One region of the Pseudomonas sp. FW305-70 genome, then DNA from elsewhere that is predicted to be linked to it. Evidence: predicted binding sites of a transcription regulator. Region 1 holds the regulator's gene; the other holds the start of a gene.

Region 1 (7,364 bases):
CCATCGACTGTGGATTCAGGTGTGCGTCCTACCCTGATCGTACAGTCCTTGAACTGGCCGGCGACTCCGACGAATTTTGCAGACGCTCGGGCATGCAGACCCAACTTGTTGATGATTTCGATTTCCAGAGCAGGCATCGCGATGTGAATCCTTTAGCTGAGGTCGCGGTGGCGAACCTGGACGTTCTTCAGGGATTTTTGCAGCGCCTGCCCCAGGCGCTCGGTCAGGTAGACGGAGCGGTGATGTCCGCCAGTGCAGCCAATGGCAATGGTGACGTAGGCGCGGTTGCTGGCGGCAAAACGAGGCAGCCACTTTAGCAGGTATGTGGAAATGTCCTGGAACATCTCTTCGACATCCGGTTGTGCCGCCAGGTAGTCGGCAACCGGTTGATCGAGTCCGGACTGCTCGCGCAATTCCGGTTTCCAGTAAGGGTTGGGCAGGCAACGCACATCGAACACCAGGTCGGCGTCCACCGGCATGCCACGCTTGAACCCGAAGGACTCCACCAGGAACGCAGTACCGGGTTCTGGCTGGTTCAACAGGCGCAGCTTGATGGTGTCGCGCAGTTGATAGAGGTTCAGGCTGGTGGTGTTGATCTTGAGATCGGCGAGGTCGGCAATCGGCCCGAGCAGGACGCTCTCGACGTTGATGGCTTCGGCCAGCGAGCGGTTGGCGTTGGTCAGGGGGTGACGCCGGCGGGTTTCCGAGAAGCGCTTGAGCAGGGTTTCTTCGTCGGCATCCAGGTACAGGACATCGCACTGGATGTGGCGGCTGCGGACTTCTTCGAGCAGTTCGGGGAAGCGTGACAGGTGGCTGGGCAGGTTGCGGGCGTCAATGGAAACGGCCACCAGCGGCTGCATCAGCTCGGTATGAATCAACGCTCGTTCGGCCAGTTCCGGCAGCAGGCCGGCAGGCAGATTGTCGATGCAGTAGTAGCCGTTGTCCTCAAGAACATTGAGGGCGGTGCTTTTACCCGAGCCGGAACGGCCACTGACGATGATCAAGCGCATGATTACTGACCGTTTTGCTCGTCCAGGACAACCTGATACAGGGCTTCGTTGCTTGCGGCATTACGCAGTTTTTCGCGAACGTCCTTGCGGTCAAGCATGCTGGCGATCTGTCGCAGCAGCTCAAGGTGCGCATCGGTAGCGGCTTGCGGGACCAGCAGAACGAACAGCAGGTCAACCGGCGCGCCGTCGATGGCGTCGAAATCGATTGGGGCGTCCAGGTGCATCAATGCACTGATGGGCGATACACACCCCTTGAGACGGCAGTGTGGAATAGCGATGCCGTTGCCAAAACCGGTGGAGCCGAGTTTTTCACGGGCAATCAGCGCCTCGAAGACATCTTGCATCTCCAGATCCGGCACTTCTTTGTGGATAAGGTTGGCAATTTGTTCGAGGGCTTTCTTTTTACTGCCGCCCGGCACGTTCACCAGGGAACGGCCGGGGGTCAGGATACTTTCAAGTCGGATCATGGGTTGGGAGTGTTAACGACCGGTTGCGCCCTGAAGGAGGCTCTGGGTCTTTTCCTTATGCTTTTTGAGTTGTTTATCCAGCTTGTCGGTGAGTGCATCGATCGCAGCGTACATATCGGTATGTTCCGCATTGGCGACCACTTCATTCCCGGGAATATGCAGCGTGGCTTCGATTTTCTGCTTCAGCTTCTCGACGGTCATCGTGACCTGCACGTTAGTGATCTTGTCGAAATGTCGCTCCAATCGTTCGAGTTTTTCGCCGATGTAGGTGCGAAGAGGTTCGGTCACTTCCAGTTGGTGTCCACTGATGTTGACTTGCATACAGCTTCTCCTTCGTTGCCAGTGCATAAAGCGGTAGATCAGATGATCTACCACTGGAACGCTGTGGCGTGGCTCTACATCAACCGCTTGCGTTCGCTCGAAGGCGCGATCCCGAGGGATTCGCGGTACTTGGCGACGGTGCGGCGAGCCACCTGAATGCCTTGTGCCTCCAGTAAACCAGCGATCTTGCTGTCACTCAACGGCTTTTTCTGATTTTCCGCGGCAACCAGCTTTTTGATGATCGCCCGGATCGCCGTGGACGAGCATTCGCCGCCTTCGGAGGTGCTTACGTGACTGGAAAAAAAGTATTTCAGTTCATAAATGCCCCGGGGGGTGTGCATGAACTTCTGGGTCGTTACCCGTGAAATCGTCGACTCATGCATGCCGACCGCTTCGGCGATGTCATGCAGGACCAGCGGCTTCATGGCTTCGTCGCCATATTCAAGGAACCCGCGCTGATGCTCCACGATCTGGGTGGCAACCTTCATCAGGGTTTCATTGCGGCTCTGCAGGCTCTTGATGAACCAGCGGGCCTCCTGCAACTGATTGCGCATGAACGTGTTGTCGGCGCTGGTATCGGCACGGCGCACAAAACCGGCGTACTGGGCGTTGACCCGCAGCCGTGGCACCGACTCCTGATTCAGCTCTACCAGCCAGCGCTCGTTGTCCTTGCGTACGATGACGTCAGGAACGACGTACTCGGCTTCGGTGGACTCGATTTGCGAGCCCGGGCGCGGGTTGAGGCTCTGGACCAGCTCTATGACCTGGCGCAGCTCATCTTCCTTGAGCTTCATGCGACGCATCAGCTGGCTGTAGTCGCGGCTGCCCAGCAGGTCGATGTAATCGGTGACAAGGCGCTTGGCTTCGGCCAGCCAAGGGGTCTTGGCGGGCAACTGGCGCAATTGCAGCAGCAGGCATTCGCCCAGATTGCGTGCGCCGATGCCGGCCGGCTCGAATTGCTGGATGCGGTGCAGGACGGCTTCGATTTCGTCCAGTTCGATGTCCAGTTCCGGATCGAAGGCTTCGAGGATTTCCTCGAGGGTTTCGTCCAGGTAGCCCTGATTGTTGATGCAGTCGATCAGGGTCACGGCGATCAGGCGATCGGTGTCGGACATCGGAGCCAGGTTCAGCTGCCACAGCAAGTGGCTTTGCAGGCTTTCACCGGCCGAGGTGCGGGTGGTGAAGTCCCACTCGTCATCGTCATTGCTGGGCAGGCTGCTGGCGCTGGTCTGGTAAACGTCTTCCCACGCGGTGTCGACGGGGAGTTCATTGGGGATGCGCTCGTTCCAGTCACCCTCATCGAGGTTGTCAACCGTCGGGGCGCTTTCCTGGTAGGAGGGTTCCTGGATATCGGTGTTGGGCTTTTGTTCGGCGTTGTCGGCCAAGGGGTCGGAATTGTCGAAGTCGTCGCCTTCTTCCTGGCGTTCGAGCATCGGATTGGACTCCAGGGCCTCCTGGATTTCCTGTTGCAGGTCCAGGGTCGACAATTGGAGCAGGCGGATGGCCTGTTGCAGCTGAGGTGTCATCGTCAGCTGCTGGCCCATTCTCAAGACTAGCGATGGTTTCATGGCAGGGGCTTAACACCTTATTCGCCGGCGCACATGCGCCATCCACTACAGGGCGCCGGGGCGCCAAACATAAGCAAATTATATGCCTGAAACTGAAGGATTTGCCTAGAGCGCTGTAACAATAAAAAACTATAAATTTGTGTTGCGGTGCTGCCCATGTTGGGGGCTGAACGCGCAGGTTCGCATCGGGCACCGAAGAATCGCGAGACCGGTGCCCGGGCGCCTGCCTGGGCACAGCTCAGCGTTTACAGGCGGAACTCATGGCCCAGGTACACTTCCTTCACCAGGTCGTTGGCCAGGATAGTCTCTGCGTCACCTTCGGCAATCAGTTGGCCGTCATTGACGATATAGGCGGTTTCACAGATATCCAGGGTTTCACGAACGTTGTGGTCCGTGATCAGCACGCCAATGCCTTTGGCCTTGAGGTGGTAAATGATCTGTTTGATGTCGCCGACCGAAATCGGGTCCACGCCGGCGAACGGTTCATCGAGGAGGATGAATTTCGGGTTGGTGGCCAGGGCGCGGGCGATTTCCACGCGGCGGCGCTCACCACCGGACAGACTCATGCCGAGGTTGTCGCGGATGTGGCTGATGTGGAACTCCTGCAGCAGGCTTTCCAGCTCCTTGCGACGACCGGCCTTGTCGAGCTCCTTGCGGGTCTCGAGGATGGCCATGATGTTGTCGGCCACCGACAGTTTGCGGAAGATCGATGCTTCTTGCGGCAAATAGCCGATACCGGCTTTTGCACGGCCGTGCATCGGCTGGTGGCTGACGTCCAGGTCATCGATCAGAACGCGGCCCTGGTCGGCTTGCACCAGGCCCACGATCATGTAGAAGCAGGTGGTCTTGCCGGCGCCGTTCGGGCCAAGCAGGCCGACGATCTGACCGCTGTCGATGGACAGGCTGACATCACGCACGACCTGGCGGCTCTTGTAGCTCTTGGCCAGATGCTGAGCTTTCAGAGTTGCCATTACTGGGCCTTATTCTCGTCGGTTTTCTTCTTCGGCTGGATCACCATGTCGATGCGCGGACGCGACTCGGTCACCTTGCTGCCGGTGGCGCGCCCGGCGCTGGCCAGCTTTTTCTCGGTGTCGTAGACGATTTTCTCGCCTTGGGTGACGTTGTTGTCCTTGTCGACAACCTTGGCCTTGTCGATCAACACGACGCGATTTTGCGTGGCGTGATACTGGATCGTCACGCCCCAACCCTGAACAGGCTTGGTATCGCCAGCCGTTTGCAGTTGCTCGAAGTACGCCAGGTTGCCCACCGAGGTCACTACGTCAATGTCGCCAGTCGGGGTGCGGGTGATGGTAACGGTGTTGCCTGTCACCTTCATCGAACCTTGGGTGATGATCACGTCACCCTTATAGGTGGCAATACCTTGCTTGTCGTCCAGTTGGGCGTCGTCGGCTTGAATGCGGATAGGCTGCTCTTGATCGTTCGGCAGAGCCCAGGCACTCACGCTTCCCAGTGCTGCGCCCAGACTGAGCAAAATCGGGAGGGTTTTAACGAGCCTCATACTGTCCTCTTACGTTCGATAGCAGGTGTATCCTGCTTTCTTTCAAATACGCTTTCATTCCCTTGCCAGTCGATACACCGCCAGCGCCGTCGATTCTAACGTCTTGCTCGGTCTGCGCATATTGCTGCTGCGGGAACACGGTCATGCGGGTGCTGGTGATCAGGGTCTTGCGGTTTTTCTCATCGAAGCGCGTGATGCGCACGTCATCGATCAGCTCGACCTGTGTGCCGTCAGGGTTGACCTCGCCGCGCAGGCTCTGGACGTGCCACGGGTACTCAGTGCCGCGGAACACGTTCAGGTCGGGGTTGGTCAGCAGTGTCACCTCGGTCGCCTTCAGGTGCTCGACCTTGTCGGACACCAGATCATATTGCAGCTTGCCGTCCGGCAGGTACTGCACGCTGTGGGCGTTGATGGCGTAATAGTCGATCGCGCTTTCATCGACCGGCGTTACCGGCTTGTCGAGGAAGCGTTCCGGGCTGATGTTCCAGTAGCCAACCGCGACGAATATCGCCGCGATGCAACTGAATATCAGGGTGTTGCGAAACTTTTTGCTCAGCATATCGGGCTCACAGGTACGCCGCATTGGCCGCATCGAGGCGGTCCTGGGCGCGCAGGATCAATTCGCAGAACTCGCGAGCGGCACCTTCGCCGCCACGGGCGAGGGTGATGCCGTGAGCATGTTCGCGCACGAAACCGGCGGCATTGGCCACCGCCATGCCCAGGCCGACGCGGCGAATCACCGGCAGGTCCGGCAGGTCGTCGCCGAGGTAGGCCACCTGTTCGTAGCTCAAATTCAGTTGGGCCAGCAGTTCGTCGAGTACCACCAGTTTGTCTTCGCGGCCCTGATACAGGTGCGGGATGCCGAGATTTTTGGCTCGCCGCTCGACCACCGGGGTCTTGCGGCCACTGATGATCGCGGTTTGCACTCCGGCGGCCATCAGCATCTTGATGCCCTGGCCGTCGAGCGTGTTGAACGTCTTGAACTCGCTGCCGTCTTCGAGGAAGTACAGGCGTCCATCGGTCAGCACGCCGTCGACATCAAACACCGCCAGTTTGATCTGTTTGCCGCGTTGCAGCAGGTCCGCACTCATTACATTACTCCTGCACGCAGCAAGTCGTGCATGTTCAAGGCGCCGACCGGACGGTCTTCGCTGTCGACCACGACCAGCGCGCTGATTTTATGGTCTTCCATGATTTTCAGCGCTTCGGCGGCCAGCATTTCGGCGCGGGCGGTCTTGCCATGGGCCGTCATGACCTGGTCGATGATAGCGCTGTGGATGTCGATGCTGCGGTCCAGTGTGCGGCGCAAATCACCATCGGTGAAGATTCCGGCCAGCTTGCCGTCGGCCTCGAGGATGACGGTCATGCCCAGGCCCTTGCGGGTCATTTCCATCAAGGCATCCTTGAGCAGGGTGCCGCGCCGGACCTGCGGCAGTTCCTGGCCGGCGTGCATGACATTTTCCACTTTCAGCAGCAGGCGTCGGCCCAGGGCGCCGCCGGGATGGGAAAAGGCGAAGTCTTCGGCGGTGAAGCCACGGGCTTCCAGCAGCGCGACCGCCAGGGCGTCGCCCATGACCAGGGCGGCGGTGGTCGACGAGGTGGGTGCCAGGTTCAGCGGGCAGGCTTCGTGTTCGACGTGAACATTCAGGTTGACCTCGGCGGCCTTGGCCAGCGGCGAATCAGGGTTGCCGGTCACGCTGATCAACTGTATGCCCAGGCGCTTGATCAGTGGCAGCAGGGTGACGATTTCATTGGTGGAGCCGGAATTCGAGAGCGCCAGAATGATGTCGTCGCGGGTAATCATGCCCATGTCACCATGGCTGGCTTCCGCCGGGTGCACAAAAAATGCCGTGGTGCCGGTGCTGGCCAGGGTTGCGGCGATCTTGTTGCCGACGTGCCCCGACTTGCCCATGCCGACCACGACCACGCGGCCTTTGCTGGCCAGAATCATCTCGCAAGCGCGTACGAAATCTGCGTCGATATGGGGTAGCAGGCCTTGCACGGCTTCTACTTCGAGGCGGATGGTGCGTTGTGCTGATTGAATCAGGTCGCTGGATTGGCTCATGTCAGAAATCGTATAGCCTGATGAAAAGGCGGCGATTATAGCGGTTATGATCGAATCCCTCACGCAAGTTCGTCGCGCATTGTCATTCCTTGCTACCGGAAACCCTCTAGACGGGGCTTTGAACCACTCCTGCAGTTGCACATGACTCGGCTTTGGTCTTGGGCGTGCAGCCTTTGCAGTGATATAGTTCGCCGCCAGTTCGGCCTGCAGGGAGGCATGTGCTTTCGTCTGAAAGCCAGGCGTCCGAGTGAGAGGCTGCATCGCAAGGAGTTTAGATGAGTGCCGATAACGCCTACGCGGTCGAGCTGAAGGGACTGTCCTTCAAGCGCGGAACGCGCAGCATTTTCAATAATGTCGATATCCGTATCCCGCGAGGCAAGGTCACCGGCATCATGGGGCCTTCCGGGTGCGGCA
Region 2 (7,364 bases), on a different contig from region 1:
ATCGTGCTCCAGCGTCGGGGTGTCAGTGCTGATATGGCTCTAAGGTTATCTATCTGTCTGGACACTACCCCGGAATTTTGGCTGAACCTGCAATCAACCTACGATTTGCGTAAAGCCGAGATTGAACGAGGGGCTGCGATTCGGGATCAGGTTGAGCGGCTTGCACACTGTGCCTGATTGTTGTCTCGGATTTTCTGAACCCCACGCCAAAAGCGTGGGGTTTTTTTTTATTCAAAATGCGTGAAGCATCTTCGCGGCTCTTTTCCACCAAGGCGCACTGATAGCAGGCTTTGAAGTCCCCTGATCAGGCAGCATCTGCGGCACATCCTGCAACCGAATCCATGGCTGGTTATTCCAGTGCAGCAGGCTCAACGACATTTTTGGCCAGTTGAGCAGGCTCAGTTGTGGGTGTTCGGTTGTGGTGGGGTGTTGGGCGTCTCGCAGGGCCGGGACGACTTCGTGGGTGAGCCATTCACGCAAGGCTCGGTATTCGGGGCAGTAGTGGTAGACGAGCATGGCGTAAACACCGGATTCGCTGATCAGCAGGGTGTTTTCGATGTGACCGTGGATGAGGGTTTTAGTTGTTTGGTGTTGGTCGGGATCGAGTTTTCGGAGTTGGCGGTCGTTGAGATGGATGCGTAGTAGTCGGCCGAGGTCGCGGGCGCTGAACCAGGGTTGGTTTTGCAGGAGGAGGGCGTGGAGGTGGAGTTTGTGGCGGGTGAAGATGTGGGGGATTAGGTAGTTATCGTCCATAGAGCAGTATCCAAGTTCGCTTGATAGATAACTGCCATTTATCGTCGCCAAACAATAAGGGTGGCAGCTGCATGCGGGTTGGCGAACCGGCCAAGCGAATACCGGCAGACCCTAAGGTCTCCCACACACAGCCGCCATAATTCAAATCGGGAGAGAACACCCGATATTGGATGATTGCAGTGTATTGCTTGGTTCCAGGTCGCCAAACCCAGTGCTGAATGTTCAGCCGGGATGAGCTTAGGAACCGGGGCTTAGCGACGCAATCGGACGGCGGTGTGATGTTTGTAGGACGTTGCCGGGATTTTTGCGGGGCTTGGGATCAGAAGATCGCAGCCTTCGGCAGCTCCTACAGGGGGCTGTGTTTCAAAGCGGGTTACTCGGTTGGCGGATTCAGCTTCGCTTCCATCTCCGCGACCTTCGTTTCAAGAGCCTCCAGCCGCGCCCGCGTGCGTGCCAGTACAACCATCTGGCTATCGAACTCTTCCCGGCTCACCAGATCCAGCTTGCTGAAGCCGCTCTGCAGCAACATTTTGAACTGGCTTTCGATTTCGGCTTTCGGCAGAGGCGTGTCACCGCTGAAGAGGCGGGAGGCGGTGCCGGTCAGGGCGTCGAGGAAGTCTTTTGGCGCGAGCATGGGCAATGTCCTGGAAACAATGGCGGGCAGTGTATCACGCAGTGTCTATAGTCATTTGCGCGGGCAAAGGGTGCACGGTTTTCGCGCATCGGGACGGGCGGCGTCGCACCGTTGTTGTGCGTAACGTGCCGGGTGTTGTCGCGAAGTATCCACCATCCGCCGGTAAAGGCTTGAAAACAGTCGGTTTTGTGGAGATGGCAAGCTTTCTGCTTAGATGCTGGTGACCCATGCACTGATGCAGTCGCTGTGACGAATGCAGTGCGCCAGGCGAATCACGGGGAGTGCTTCGCAAGGAGCGGTTAGCTGGCGTCGGACGGGCAGGTAAGGCCGACGATGCGTTACAAAGCCAGGCACTGCGCTTAGACTTGAGACGGGTTTGTTTTCCTGGGGCAAGTCCACCAATTCGGGAGAGAGTTTTCATGAAGCTAGTCACTGCCATCATCAAGCCGTTCAAGCTGGACGACGTACGCGAGTCGCTGTCCGAGATCGGCGTGCAGGGCATTACCGTCACTGAAGTCAAAGGCTTTGGTCGGCAGAAGGGTCACACCGAGCTGTATCGCGGCGCGGAATACGTGGTCGATTTCCTGCCCAAGGTGAAGATCGATGTCGCCATCGACGACAAGGATCTGGACCGGGTAATCGAGGCCATCACCAAGGCTGCCAACACCGGCAAGATCGGTGACGGCAAGATCTTCGTGGTCAATCTGGAACAGGCGATTCGCATCCGTACCGGCGAAACCGATACCGACGCTATCTAAGCCGCCACAAACCCAACGCCCCAGGAGAAAACAATATGACTCTGCGTAAATTCGCAGGGCTAGGAGCCCTGTTGTCCATCGTAATGCCCAGCCTTGCTTTGGCGGCAGACGAAGTGGCGGCCCCGGTCCTCAACTCTGGCGACACTGCCTGGATGTTGACCTCTACAGCCTTGGTGCTGTTCATGACCATTCCCGGCCTCGCGCTGTTCTACGGCGGCATGGTCCGGTCGAAAAACATTCTTTCCGTGATGATGCAGTGCTTCGCCATTACCGGTCTGATCAGCGTCCTGTGGGTCATTTATGGCTACAGCATCGCGTTCGACACCACCGGCATGGAGCAGGGCGTCGTCAACTTCAACTCGTTCTTCGGTGGCATGGGCAAGGCATTCCTTGCCGGTGTCACGCCATCCAGTCTGACCGGTCCTGCGGCGCTGTTCCCTGAAGCGGTGTTCATCACCTTCCAGATGACCTTCGCCATCATCACGCCGGCGCTGATCGTCGGTGCCTTCGCCGAGCGGATGAAGTTCTCCGCGATGCTTGTGTTCATGGGCATCTGGTTCACCCTGGTTTACGCGCCGATTGCGCACATGGTCTGGTCCGGTAACGGCGGCCTGATGTGGGACTGGGGCGTTCTGGACTTCGCCGGCGGCACCGTGGTGCACATCAACGCCGGTGTGGCCGGTCTGGTTGCCTGCCTGGTGCTGGGCAAGCGCAAAGGCTTCCCGACCACGCCGATGGCACCGCACAACCTCGGTTATACCCTGATGGGCGCGGCCATGCTGTGGGTCGGCTGGTTCGGTTTCAACGCCGGTTCCGCCGCTGCGGCCAACGGTACCGCCGGTATGGCGATGCTGGTGACGCAAATCGCGACTGCCGCTGCTGCGCTGGGCTGGATGTTTGCCGAGTGGGTCACCCATGGCAAACCTAGCGCACTGGGCATCGCTTCGGGCGTGGTTGCTGGCCTGGTGGCAATTACCCCGGCTGCCGGCACTGTTGGCCCGATGGGCGCGCTGGTCATCGGTCTGGCGGCTGGCGTGGTGTGCTTCTTCTGCGCCACCACCCTGAAACGCAAGCTCGGCTATGACGATTCCCTGGACGCCTTCGGTGTACACGGTATTGGCGGTATCCTCGGCGCAATCCTGACCGGTGTGTTCGCAGCTCCCTCCCTGGGTGGCTTCGGCACCGTGACCGACATCGCCGCGCAAGTGTGGATTCAGTGCAAAGGCGTAGGTTTCACGGTGATCTACACCGCGATCGCCACGTACATCATCCTCAAGGTACTGGATGCCGTCATGGGTCTGCGCATCAATGAAGAAGAAGAGGCGGTCGGCATCGATCTGGCGCTTCACAACGAACGCGGCTACAACTTGTAAGCACGCGCATAAAAAACTTGCCCGGCTTGCCGGGCATTTTTTTGTCTGAAATTTGTCATTGAGGGGTGAGCTGAAAGGTTTTTTCCTACAGGTTTCAGGATGTTTAGGTCGGGTGTTTTTGTACGGTCGAAGGCTTACATGATTGAAGGAATATTAGGGCCTTTGTTTTTTCCCAGAGCGCGCTAGAATGCGCCCCGAACGTGCGGAGAACTGTATGTGGCAACAGACTCTGATTACCTTGCGGGCGAGGCCCCGGGGCTTTCACCTGGTAACGGACGAGTTACTCGCCGGCCTGCCTGAACTCAAGGCGTGTCGGGTCGGTCTGTTGCATTTGTGGCTGCAGCATACCTCGGCGTCGTTGACCATCAACGAGAACGCCGATCCGGCGGTACGTCGCGACTTCGAACGGTTTTTCAATCGTCTGATCCCACAAGGAGCAGACGGCTATGAGCATAACGACGAAGGCCAGGACGACCTCCCGGCGCACTTCAAGGCCAGCGTGCTTGGCTGTCAGCTCTGTTTGCCGATTTCGGCAGGCCGGCTGGCGTTGGGAACCTGGCAAGGCGTTTACCTGGGCGAGCACCGCGACCATGGCGGTGCCCGCAAAGTCCTCGCCACCGTGCACGGTGAAGAGGCATAACCGCTGGTCAGCAGCGGCTGTTGATTTTTTTCCGGCAGCCTTCGACAGAGGGCAAAGCTGGGCTATAACTAATCTGCTTTTCGCAAGTCATGAGGTAGAACATGAGCGACGATGATCTGGAAAACGACGACCTCGAAGTAGGCGACGACGACGAAACCGAAGAAGGTCTGGAAGCAGCGGCGGAAGACGTCGCTGAAGACGACGGCGGTGATGCGCCGGTTCCGGCCGCCAAAGGCAAGGCCAAGGCAGCGGTATCGGTCGATGAGCTGCCGAGTGTCGAAGCCAAGAACAAGGAACGCGACGCCCTGGCCAAGGCCATGGAAGAGTTCCTGGCCCGTGGTGGCAAGGTGCAGGAAGTGGAGGCCAATGTGGTCGCCGATCCTCCCAAGAAGCCGGATAACAAGTACGGCAGCCGGCCTATCTGAGGCCTGCTACCCGCTTGCTGAAAAAGCCCGCCGTCGCTGCGGGCTTTTTCATGCCTGAAGCAAAGCTTTCGGGTTGAACACAATCTACTGTGGGAGCGGGCTTGCTCGCGAAGGCGTCCTGTCAGCCAACATCAATGTCGACTGGTACACCGCATTCGCGAGCAAGCCCGCTCCCACAGTGTCAGGCCGAAGCCTTGTTCCACCGCGCCAACAACGCTGGTAACTCGGTCAGGCTGCCAATCTGCGCATCCGGCAACCGTTCCGCTTCCCAGACCTTGCCCGCCGGGTTGAACCAGATCGCCCGCATCCCCGCTTGTTGCGCACCGGCAATGTCATCGCCCGGATGATCGCCAATATGCACCGCCGTATCAGCCGTCGCGCCACCGCGTTGCAGGGCTTCATGGAACAGTCGCGCATCAGGTTTGGCGATGCCGATGTCTTCGGCGCACAACGCAAACTTGAAGTAGTCCGCCAGCCCCAGCCGACGCACATCGGCGTTGCCATTGGTGACCACGCCGAGGGCGTAATGGTTGGCCAGCAACTCCAGAGTCGGTTGCACCTCCGGAAATATTTCCAGCTGATGCCGGGCATGCAGAAACACTTCGAAACTTTGATCGGCCAGGTCCGACGCCTCGGCATGGGGATATCCGGCTTCTTCCAGGGCCTGGAACAACACGCGCCGACGCAAGGCGCTAATGCGGTGCTTGAGGTTCGGCTCGATGCTCAGGATGCGTTCGCGTATGGCCCACAAATGTTCCACCGGCACCGCCCCCAGGTTGGGCGCATGTTCGGTCAGCCATGCACGCAATATGGCTTCGGCGCTGACGATGACGGGTGCGGTGTCCCACAGGGTGTCGTCGAGGTCGAAGGTGATCAACTGAATGCTCATGAATCGTCGCCCTTAATGCGTTTGGCCCTTGGGTGGGCGCTGTCGTAGACCGTGGCCAGGTGCTGGAAGTCCAGGTGGGTGTAGATCTGTGTGGTCTTGATGTCCGAGTGCCCGAGCAGTTCCTGCACCGCGCGCAGGTCCTGGGAGGATTCCAGCAGATGGCTGGCGAAGGAGTGCCGCAGCATGTGCGGATGCAGATTCTGTCCCAGTTCGCGCTCGCCGGCAGCCTTGACCCGCACCTGGATCGCCCGTGGGCCGAGACGTCGCCCCTGTTGGCTGACGAACACCGCATCGTCCGCCGGGTTGGCCATGGCCCGCAGTGGCAGCCACTGCTCCAGCGCTTCGCGGGCTTTTTTTCCTACCGGCAGCAGGCGGGTCTTGCTGCCTTTGCCGAGCACCTGGACCATGCCGTCGGCGAGGTCGAGTTGATCGAGATTGAGTCCTGTCAGCTCCGACAGCCGCAGCCCGGAAGAGTAGAACAACTCCAGAATCGCCTGGTCCCGACGTGCCAGAAAGTCATCCTCCACACCACCTTCCAGCAGTTGCAGGGCGCGGTCGGTGTCGAGGGTTTTCGGCAGGCGGCGTTCACCTTTCGGCGGCGCCAGACCATTGGCCGGATCGTGGTCGCACAGGCCTTCGCGATTGAGGTAGTGATAGAGCCCGCGAACGGCCGACAACAATCGCGCCAGGCTGCGGGATGATTGCCCTTGGGCGTGCAGGCGGGCAATCAGGCTGCGCAGGCGCTGGATGTCCAGCGCCGCCCAACTGCCGATGTTCTGTTTGACGCACCAGCCCAGCACTTTATCGAGGTCGCGGCGGTAGGCCGACAGCGTGTGCGGCGACACCTGCCGCTCACTGCGCAGGTGTTCGCAGTAAGCGTCCAGTTGTCGTTCCATGTTCAGCGTACCGAGCGCAGGGAATTGTTGACCCGTGGCAGCACGCGACCCATGACTTCAGCGATGTAGCTCAGGAACAAGGTGCCCACCGAGCTTTTGTAGTGCTGCGGATCACGGCTGGCGATGGCCAGGATGCCGTGGATGCCCTGGTGGCTGATGGCGACGACCGCGGTGGAGCCGATCTGCTTGCGCTGTTCTTCGCCGAACAGGAAGTCCAGTTCATGCTCGCGCAGGCTGCCGCTGACGCTTTTGTCTTCCGAGAGCAAACCGCCGATGGCCACTTGCGCTTCGGCGTGAGTGACCCAGCGGCCCACCGGCATGGCGTTTTCGCCGAGCAGGATGAGGCTGACGAAGGGCACCTGAAACTCCTGGCGCAGGCTGTCTTCGACGCACATCACCACGTCTTCCAGGCTGGCGGCGTCCATCAGCGCGAGGATCAGGCGACGGGTCTTTTCGAACAACCGGTCGTTGTCCCGGGCCACGTCCATCAAATGCGACAGGCGATGACGCAGTTCAATGTTGCGGTCGCGCAGAATGGTCATCTGACGCTCCACCAGCGACACGGTATCGCCGCGTCGATGGGGAATACGCAGGGACGGGAGCAGCTCTTCGTGCTCGACGAAGAAGTCCGGATGAGCCTCCAGGTACGCGGCAACAGCCGCCGCCTCCAGGCTTTCGGACGGTGATTCGTCAGCTTGTCGTGCGGGTACCTGAGGCTTGTCTGTCATGGATTTCGCTCACTCAAAGACGCACTTGTCCTTCGTATACGCGCACTGCCGGGCCGGTCATCATCACCGGTTGGCCAGGGCCTGCCCATTCGATGGACAAGCGCCCGCCAGGCAGGTCGATCAATAGCGGCGAATCCATCCACCCCTGGCTGATCGCGGCCACTGCGGCGGCACAGGCGCCGGTTCCGCAAGCCTGGGTTTCCCCGGCTCCACGTTCCCAGACGCGCAACTGCGCGCGGCTCCGGTCGATGACCTGGAGAAAACCGAC

What was found. Region 1 encodes sigma-54, which starts transcription at its own class of promoters, with help from an activator protein. Its sites were predicted from a motif close to ANTGGCATNNANNTTGCTNT; they were not measured.
Positions count from the first base shown of each region.
Region 2: glnK (P-II family nitrogen regulator) is a predicted target of sigma-54. The motif match lies at 1,581-1,600, and genes of this name have one in related genera.

Region 1 covers NZ_JBYSYZ010000064.1:4,059-11,422, forward strand. The annotation lists gene AC3WN7_RS27385 (HPr family phosphocarrier protein) at 1-137, opposite strand, end outside; gene rapZ (RNase adapter RapZ) at 153-1,010, opposite strand; gene ptsN (PTS IIA-like nitrogen regulatory protein PtsN) at 1,013-1,477, opposite strand; gene hpf (ribosome hibernation-promoting factor, HPF/YfiA family) at 1,490-1,798, opposite strand; gene AC3WN7_RS27405 (RNA polymerase factor sigma-54) at 1,873-3,366, opposite strand; gene lptB (LPS export ABC transporter ATP-binding protein) at 3,612-4,337, opposite strand; gene lptA (lipopolysaccharide transport periplasmic protein LptA) at 4,337-4,885, opposite strand; gene lptC (LPS export ABC transporter periplasmic protein LptC) at 4,872-5,444, opposite strand; gene AC3WN7_RS27425 (KdsC family phosphatase) at 5,452-5,976, opposite strand; gene AC3WN7_RS27430 (KpsF/GutQ family sugar-phosphate isomerase) at 5,976-6,950, opposite strand; gene AC3WN7_RS27435 (ATP-binding cassette domain-containing protein) at 7,226-7,364, shown strand, end outside.
Region 2 covers NZ_JBYSYZ010000005.1:235,891-243,254, reverse strand. The annotation lists gene AC3WN7_RS06555 (HigA family addiction module antitoxin) at 1-177, shown strand, start outside; gene AC3WN7_RS06550 (BRO-N domain-containing protein) at 232-753, opposite strand; gene AC3WN7_RS06545 (accessory factor UbiK family protein) at 1,127-1,387, opposite strand; gene glnK (P-II family nitrogen regulator) at 1,807-2,145, shown strand; gene AC3WN7_RS06535 (ammonium transporter) at 2,181-3,518, shown strand; gene AC3WN7_RS06530 (secondary thiamine-phosphate synthase enzyme YjbQ) at 3,733-4,158, shown strand; gene sutA (dormancy-specific transcriptional regulator SutA) at 4,260-4,583, shown strand; gene AC3WN7_RS06520 (HAD family hydrolase) at 4,765-5,472, opposite strand; gene xerC (tyrosine recombinase XerC) at 5,469-6,368, opposite strand; gene AC3WN7_RS06510 (DUF484 family protein) at 6,371-7,096, opposite strand; gene dapF (diaminopimelate epimerase) at 7,110-7,364, opposite strand, start outside.